2 regions of the Amycolatopsis sp. w19 genome follow, and region 1 is predicted to be linked to the other one. Evidence: riboswitches for the same ligand, from Rfam matches in the RefSeq annotation. Region 1 holds a riboswitch; the other holds the start of a gene.
The links. Region 1 has a riboswitch for S-adenosylmethionine ahead of ACSMFO_RS26820 (aminotransferase class V-fold PLP-dependent enzyme). Riboswitches for the same ligand answer to the same signal wherever they lie in the genome.
Positions count from the first base shown of each region.

Region 2: linked by a shared signal. The riboswitch ahead of ACSMFO_RS09910 (methionine ABC transporter ATP-binding protein) and the one ahead of ACSMFO_RS26820 (aminotransferase class V-fold PLP-dependent enzyme) in region 1 are both predicted to bind S-adenosylmethionine.

Region 1 is NZ_JBPQFM010000015.1:110,540-114,726, forward strand. It holds gene ACSMFO_RS26815 (hypothetical protein) at 1-406, opposite strand, end outside; gene ACSMFO_RS26820 (aminotransferase class V-fold PLP-dependent enzyme) at 426-1,769, opposite strand; SAM riboswitch class IV at 1,802-1,916, opposite strand; gene ACSMFO_RS26825 (M23 family metallopeptidase) at 2,045-2,728, opposite strand; gene ACSMFO_RS26830 (potassium/proton antiporter) at 2,860-4,187, opposite strand, start outside.
Region 2 is NZ_JBPQFM010000003.1:466,865-471,051, reverse strand. It holds gene ACSMFO_RS09915 (4-(cytidine 5'-diphospho)-2-C-methyl-D-erythritol kinase) at 51-1,016, opposite strand; gene ACSMFO_RS09910 (methionine ABC transporter ATP-binding protein) at 1,139-2,149, opposite strand; SAM riboswitch class I at 2,363-2,453, opposite strand; gene rsmA (16S rRNA (adenine(1518)-N(6)/adenine(1519)-N(6))-dimethyltransferase RsmA) at 2,695-3,546, opposite strand; gene ACSMFO_RS09900 (GNAT family N-acetyltransferase) at 3,587-4,159, shown strand.

The DNA.
Region 1 (4,187 bases):
GGCCGACCGTCAGCAGGATCGCGCTCCGGGTGTCGCCGTCGAGATCGAATTCCCAGTAACCGACCAGGTCGGCCAGCACGATGGCGACCAGTCCGCCGAGCGCGATCGCGGCGACCTTCCACCACGGCATGGTCTTCGTCCGAAGGGCGTAGAACAGCACCGTACCGAGGTAGACCACGAACACCGCGAACAGCCAGTTGTCCATCCTGCCGATGGCGCCGGCCGAAACCGCGGTCAGGGGCGTCCCCGCGCTCTGGACGGAGCCGAACATGCCGCCGTCCCCGTAAGGCACGTAGGCGAACCACCCTTCGGACCGACGCGTGCCGACGGACAGGGCCACCACGGCCAGCTGGGCGAATCCCAGCAGCGCCAGCGGAAACCAGTAACGCGGTCGCTCGTTCCCCATGCGGGGTGAGGGTAGTGGGTCAGGCGCAGAACGGGGGCAGTTCGCGCGGATCGTTTTCCGGCACCCAGCGGCCTTCCGGCTTCTCGTACTGCCAGCGCGCGCCACGGGCGACGATCTGGCGCAACGCCAGGACGATCCGGTCCACGTGTTCGGTGGTGCTGCCCAGGCCGAGGCTCACGCGCACGGCCTGCTGGCCCGTCGAACCGGCGACGGCGATCAGCCGTTTGGTCGCCACGTGCGCGCAGAACGCGCCGTCCCGCACGCCGATGCCGTACTCCGCGGAAAGGACCGCGGCGAGCCAGCCAGGGTCGAAGCCGTCGACGACGAAGCTGAGCGTGCCGACGCGGTCGACCGGCGCGTCGAACAGCCGCAGTTCGGCGAAGCCGGGGATGGCGGCGAGGCCGCGACGCAGCCGCGCCAGCAGTTCCTCTTCGTGGGCGACGACGCCGTCCCAGTTCGCGGCCAGCGTCTCGCAGGCGACACCGAGCGCGTAGACGCCGACAGTGTTGGGGGATCCGGCTTCGTGCCGCTCAGGTCCGGAATTCCAGACCACGGAGTCACGGCTGACGAGCTTCGTCGCTCCGCCGCCGGCGAGGTACGGCTGGGCCGCGCGCAGCCAATCGGCGCGGCCGATCAGCGCGCCGGCACCGAAAGGTGCGTACAGCTTGTGGCCCGACAGCGCGACGTAGTCGACGTCCAGTTCGCGCACCGAGATCTTCCGGTGCGGCGCGAGCTGCGCCGCGTCGAGCGCGATCCGGGCGCCGTGCCGCCGCGCGACGGCCGCGATCTCCTTGACCGGCAACAGTTCCCCGGTCACGTTGGACGCGCCGGTGAGCACGACCAGCCGCGGCCCCTGCGGGCAGTCCGCGAGCGCTTCGTCCACAGCGGACACCGCGGCGAGCCGGGTGCGCGGCGTTTCGATCCGACGAACGTTCGGCCCCTTCCAGGGCAGCAGCGCGGCGTGGTGCTCGGTGTCGAACACGACGACCGATGTGTGCTTCGGCAGGCTGCGGGCGAGAAGGTTGAAGGAATCGGTGGTGTTGCGGGTGAACACGACGGTGTCGGTCGATCGAGCGTCGACGAAGTCCCGCAGGATTCCGCGGGTGCGCTCGTAGAGCTTGGTGGAGACCTGCGAGGCGAACCCGGCCCCGCGGTGCACGCTGGCGTACCAGGGCAGGAACTCGTCGACCGCGGCCCGGACCTTGTCCAGACAGGGGGCGCTCGCCGCGTGATCGAGGTTGGCGTAACCGATGTCGCCGCCGGTGACCAGCGGAACCCGCAGACCGGCACCCGCGACCGTCGGGATTTCTTGCGTGGCAACGGTTTCAGCAGGGGTGCCGGTGCGTTCTAGAGCGAGGGTCATCGTCATCCTCCGGGCCAGGGGACCCGACGAGGATCCCGCGCTTGCCCGTCGCACCACGCGACGAGCCAGGTCCTCACCCGGGGCACCCCACCGCGGTAGGAGGGTTGCCGGTCAGCTAGCCGGGGCTTGACGCTGACACTCGTGACCTACGGACGAAGTTAGCGGATGGGCGGGCGATCGAGCCAGCCCTCGTCCGCATCTTGAGACGCCGCTCACGTACTCCGCAAGTGGGAAGAGCCGTTGCCCGGCGCCGCGCCGCGCCGGGCAACGGCAGGTCAGACCCGGAAACGGCCGGGCAGTCCGATGGTCGCGCGGGAGGAGACCTCGGTCGCGGTACCCGAGTACTGATCGGTGCCCGCGGTGAACTGCCAGCCGCCGAAGGTCTTGCCGTCGACCGCCTCGCCGTAGGCCTCGGCGACCGTGGTCGAGACCTCGTCGTAGGACTTGCCGTTCCAGTTGCCCGCGCCGACCCCGAAGTCGCGCGAGTCGCCGCCCTGCGCGGCGGCCGTGGGCAGGGTCCACAAGGTGAAGTGCACGTGGGCGCCGGTGCTGCTGCCACCGCAGGGCAGCGCGTTGCCGGTCCGGCCGAGGGCGTCGCCGGGGACGACCTTCTGGCCGTCGGTGACCGAAATGTTCTCCATGTGGTAGTACCCGGTGCGCCAGCCGCCGTCGTGGTCGACGGTCACCCAGTCTCCGCCGGAGCAGTGCTGGATCCGGACGGTGCCCGCCAGCGGGGCGCGAACGGTCCTGTCGCCGGGGCTGAAGTCGATGGCGTTCTTCACGCCGGAGTTCCCGTTGTCCGAGTGGATCCCCGCCGAGTAGACCGATTGGCCCGTCTCGAAGGGCAGCCCGAACGCGGGAAAGGCACCGGCCGCCGTGGCCGTCGGGGCGGCGAGAACCACCCCGACGAGTGCCACCGAGGCCCCCAGACTGGCGAACCGCGCAGGAAGTTTCGTCACCTTGCGTACTCCTTACCCCGTGACGCTCACCCATTCGATGGAGTCGATTGCGGGGAAAGTAATCCAAAAGGAGTACAGAAGGGAAGAATTTTCTGAGATCAACCGACGAACAGGTGGTGCCGGTTCGTGACCTACTGGCCGGATTCGCCCTTCCACCTGGCCAGACGGCCCGCGCGGTCGACGGCCCGAAGTCGTCGTTCGGCCGCTTCACGGGCTTCGGAGGTGGTCACGACGAGTAACTGGTCGCGTTCCTGAAGCCGCGTGTTCTTGTTCGGTGTGAAGCCGGTGCCGTCGCGGACGAGGAGGCTGATCGTCGCCCCCACCGGCAGCCGCAGTTCGGCCAGGTAGACGCCGTGCATCTTCGACCCGGTGTTGATCCGGACCTGCAGGAGTTCCGCGCCCATCTCGTCGAGCGGCGCGGAGTCGACGTCGATCTCGTGCGCTTCGGCGTGCTGGGCCAGCCCGAGCGCTCGCGCGAGCGGGGTCAACGTCGCCCCTTGGAGCAGCGTCAGCACGATGACCAGCACGAACACCGCGTCGACCAGCTCCTGCGCGCCGGGCACCCCGGACGACAGCGGGATCAGCGCGAGCACGATCGGGACCGCGCCGCGCAACCCGGCCCACGACAGGAACACCTGTTCTCGCCAGGGGATCTTGAACGGCAGCGCCGACAGGAGCACCGACAACGGGCGCGCCAGCAGCAACACGACCGCGCCCGCGACCAGGCCCTGGACCAGGCTCTCGAAGATCCTGCTCGGCGAGGCGAACAGGCCGAGAAGCACGAACAGGCCGATCTGCGCGAGCCAGCCGAGCCCTTCGGCGAAGGAAAGCGTGTCCGACCGGTGCGGCAGCTTCGAATTCCCCAGCACCAGGGCCGCGACGTAAGTGGCGAGCAGGCCCGACGCGTGGGCGAGCTGCCCGCTCGAGTACGCCACGACGCACACCGCGACGGTGGCCAGCGGGTACAGACCGGTGGCGGGCAGCGCCGCCCGGCGCAGCGCGAACGCCCCGCCCCAGCCGAACGCCAGGCCGATCACCAACCCGGCGGCGAGTTCGTAGACCACCAGCAGCGGCAGCGACCAGTCGACGGTCGCGCCCTCGGCGAGGACGACGACCGCGATGTAGGCCGGGGCGTCGTTGATCCCGGACTCGATCTCCAGCGCGCCCACGAGCCGCTTCCCGATCCCCGCCGATCTCAGCACGGAGAAGACCGCGGCGGCGTCGGTCGACGCGAGGACCGCGCCCCACAGCAACGCCATCCGCCAGTCCAGGCCGAGCAACCAGTGCAAAGCCGCGCCGGTGACCGCGATGCTCACCGCGACGGCCACTGTGGACAGTGCGATTCCGATGCCCAGCGAGGGTTTCACGGTCGTCCAGCGGGTGGTGAGGCCACCTTCGGACAGGATCATCACCAGCGCGGCGAGGCCGAGCGACTGGGTGAGCTCGGGGTTGTCGTACT
Region 2 (4,187 bases), on a different contig from region 1:
CCGAAAAGCTTGCACCACAACGAATTAGTCGATGTCCATTTCGGACACCCTCACGCGTGCACCCGCGGCGGTGACGGCCGCGGCGCGTCGTCGCCGCCGACCAGCCGCGCTCCGGGCACCGGCCCGTGCGCGACGCGTACCGTGCGGCAGACACCCGCGCCGGACAGCTCCGCGGCGACCTCGACGGCCGACTGGGCATCCGCGCACAGAAAGGCACAGGTCGGTCCGGAGCCGGAGACGGTGCCGGCGAGCGCGCCCGCGTTGACCCCCGCCCGCAAGGTACGACGCAGCCCCGGCCGCAACGAGACGGCGGCCGCCTGAAGGTCATTACCCAGAAGCAGCGCCAGCTGCCGCGGGTCACCGGACGCCAGCGCCTCGACCACCGGAGTGTGCGAACCGATCCGCGGCGGGCTGCCCTCTTCACGCAACTTGTCCAGCTCGCCGAACACCCTCGGCGTCGAAAGACCACGCTGGTCGAAGGCCAGGACCCAATGGAAGGTATGCCGCGACAAGACCGGCACCAGCTGCTCACCTCGGCCGGTGCCCAACGCGGTCCCGCCATAGAGCGCGAACGGGACATCACTGCCGAGCTTCGCGGCGATACCCGCCAGTTCGTCTCGGGAGATGTCGAGCTTCCAAAGCGACGCGAGCCCCACCAGGGTCGCGGCCGCGTCGGCGCTGCCACCGGCCATCCCGCCCGCCACCGGGATGCCTTTGCGCAGCACGACCCTGACCTTGGACTCGCCGTCCGCCTTGCCGACGTGTGCCGCCAGCGCCTGCGCCGCCTTCCAAGCGAGATTGTTGGCCCCTGTCGGTACGGTGCCTTCGCCTTCACCGTAGACCTCGACACCGGGATCCTCGGTGACCGCGACGGTCACCTCGTCGGTCAAGGAAAGCGCCTGGAACACGGTCACCAGCTCGTGGTAACCGTCCGGGCGTACGTCACCGACCGACAGGTGCAGGTTGACCTTGGCGGGAACCCTGACGGTTACTGGGGGCGGTACGACGGCGAGCACCCGTCAAGCCTACGTGGCCGTTCCACTTGCGCTGTCACCAGGAGAAAAGAGAACAGGACGAGTCGGACACGAACGGGCCGCCCCGGACGGATTTCGTCCTGGGCGGCCCGTTCGTGGAGGAATCAGGCAGCGACACCCTGCGGTCCGCGGACCGGGTGGGTCACGTGGCCGCCGCGTTCGGCGATCCAGGCAAGCGCGGCGTCCGCACGCTCACCGCGGACACCGAGACGGAACCGGCCCACCGGCGTGTCGCCGATCCGGGTCAGGCCGCCGCCGATGGTGGCGAGTTCGACGTCGAAGCGACCGGCGGCCTCCGGGAGCAACGCACCGACCGAGGCGAAGCCGACCAGCACGACGTCCACCGCGCGGTCGTACTTCGAGGCCTGCGCACGCCCGGTCTCGATCGCGGGAAGCAGCGCCTGCGCGGTACGGCTGTTCGGGTCGGAGACCAGGTCGAGCACGGTCCCGCGTTCGATGATCGCCCCGGCTTCCAGAACCGCGACGTCGTCGCAGACACGGCGAACCACGCCGGCGTCGGGAGTGGTGAGCAGCACGGTGACTCCGAGCTCGGCACGGGCCCGGTCGAGCACGGTGAGGACCGCGCCGGACTCCTCGGCCTGCACGCCGGCGGTCGGGTCGTCGGCCAGGAGCACGGACGGCCCGGCGGCCAGCGCCTTGGCGATGGCCACTCGGCGCAGTTGCCCTTCGGACAGGTCGCCCGGCCGCTGCCCCGCCCGGGGGGTGAGCCCGACCAGGTCGAGCAGGTTACCGACCCGGTTGCGCCGCTGCGGCCCGTCGAGACCGAGCTGTTCGAGCGGCGAAGCGATGTTGCCGGCGATGGTGCGCTCGGCGAGCAATTCCGGTTTGGTGCTCACGACGCCCACCTGCCGCCGGATCTCGCGCAGACGGCGTCCGTCGAGGGTCCCGGTATTGAGGCCGTCGAGGCGGACGACGCCGCGGTCGGGACGCTCCTGAAGACCGATGCACCGAGCGAGGGTCGACTTGCCGGAGCCGGCTGGGCCGACGACTCCGAACAGCGAGCCCGCTTGGATGTCCACGCTCACGTCACGCAGCGCGACGACGGGATTTCCGTTGAGGGGAAAGGATTTGGACAGGTTTTCGACAGTGATCACGAGAGGCTCCATGCGAATGGGGCGCTGCTTCTTTCGAGCGCGCCGACCGTCACCGAGTGACCGTCCGGAAACGGACGGTTTTCAGAGGTAAGGGAGAAAGACTCAGGCAGTAACGGTGGAGCGTCGACACGCACTTACCGTGCGGCGACCTTCATCGACGACACGTCGCCTGGTCAGCAGGAGCGGGTGGGTGACCCTGTTCATTAGGCACAGCCTCCATCGGTCCTGGCTGTAGCACCTGCCCTGTGGAGGGTGGTTGCTGCGACTTCGGCGAGCCAGGTCTCTCAGTCGCTCGGGATGGCTCACTGAGTAAAACCGATCCCACTGGATGAAAGCAAGCACGTAGGCGCAGATCACACGTCTGGTCGCGTCCATCATACAGGATCGGCCGTCCAGATAATGGAACACAGTCAGGCGTCTTCGACTTGCGCCAGGCGCGCTACCTGCTAAGACAACGCCGCTCATACAGATCGAGAAGGCTTACGCACGTGCCGACCTGACGCGGCTGACGTTCACGCGGTGCCGGTCACATCCGAGGCAGGCGATCAACCGGCGGCCGCGGCGATCCGCGCGAACTGGTGGACATCCAGCTGTTCACCGCGGGTCTTGGGGTCGATTCCCGCCTTCTCGAGCAGCTCCCCCGCGCGTTCGGCGGAACCGGCCCATGACGCCAACGCGGCACGCAAAGTCTTCCGCCGCTGGGAGAAGGCGGCGTCGACCACCGCGAACAATCGCTCCCGGTCCACGGACGACACCACCTCGCCCCGTTCGAAAGCGACCAGCGCGGAGTCCACGTTCGGAACGGGCCAGAACACCGCGCGAGGCACCGCGGCGATCTTGCGCGCCTTTCCGTACCAAGCGAGCTTGACGCTGGGGACGCCATAAGTCCGGCTCCCCGGGCCGGCCGCCATCCGGTCAGCGACCTCGGTCTGGACCATCACGAGACCGCTGGTCAGCGACGGCAGTTCGGCAAGCAGGTGAAGCACGACCGGAACCGCGACGTTGTACGGCAGGTTCGCGACGAGGGCCGTCGGACGCGCGGGCAGGTCGTCGGACGTGATCCGCAACGCGTCCGCGCCGACGACCGTCAGTCGTTCGGCCCCGCCCCGTTCGGCCCCGCCCCGTTCGGCCGCGGTATCCGGCAAACGCCCAGCCAGCACGGGGTCGATTTCGACCGCGACGACCTCGGCGCCGGTTGCGAGCAGTCCGAGGGTCAACGAGCCGAGGCCCGGCCCGACCTCCAGCACGACGTCGCCTTCGCCGACCCCCGAGAGGTCGACGATGCGTCGCACCGTATTGGGATCGTGCACGAAGTTCTGGCCGAGCTTCTTGGTCGGCCGTACGTCCAGCTCGGCCGCCAGCGCCCTGATCTCCGCAGGACCGAGCAGTTCAGTCACCCGACGATCGTAACCAGCCCCGGTGGGCCACGATTGGCCGGTGGACGACGTCGTACTCGAAGGCGAGAAAGTCCGGCTGCGCGACTGGAGGCCGAGCGACCTCCGACCGCTTCGCGACCTACTCGATCCCACGCGGCCTTGGCACGAAACGAACGGGCCCTATTTCGGCACCCCGACCGCGGCGGCGGCCGACTCGACGGCACGCGAACTCACCACGCCCAAGACCGAGCCCGTCGATCCTCGCACCAGCCTCGCCGTATGCGATCTGAAGGACGGCAGGTTGATCGGCAGGGTCAGCTGGTACTGGGAAAGCAGGCAGACCGACTGGCGGCGGATGGGGTTGGCGATCTACGACGAGCGGTACTGGGGCGGCGGGTACGGCACCGAGGCCTTGCGCCTGTGGACGACCTATTTGTTCGCTCGCACCGACACGCTCCGCCTGGACTTCGCCACATTCTCGGGGAACCCAGGAATGATCGCCGTCGGGCAGCGGCTGGGATTCGTGGAGGAAGGCCGGTTCCGGCGCGCGCGACGCTGGGCCGGAGGCGTGCATGACGCCGTCGTCTATGGGGTGCTCCGCGAGGAGTGGGACCGGTTGAGCGCGGAGCCGTGATCCCGCCGCCACCATCCGTATGGCGTTT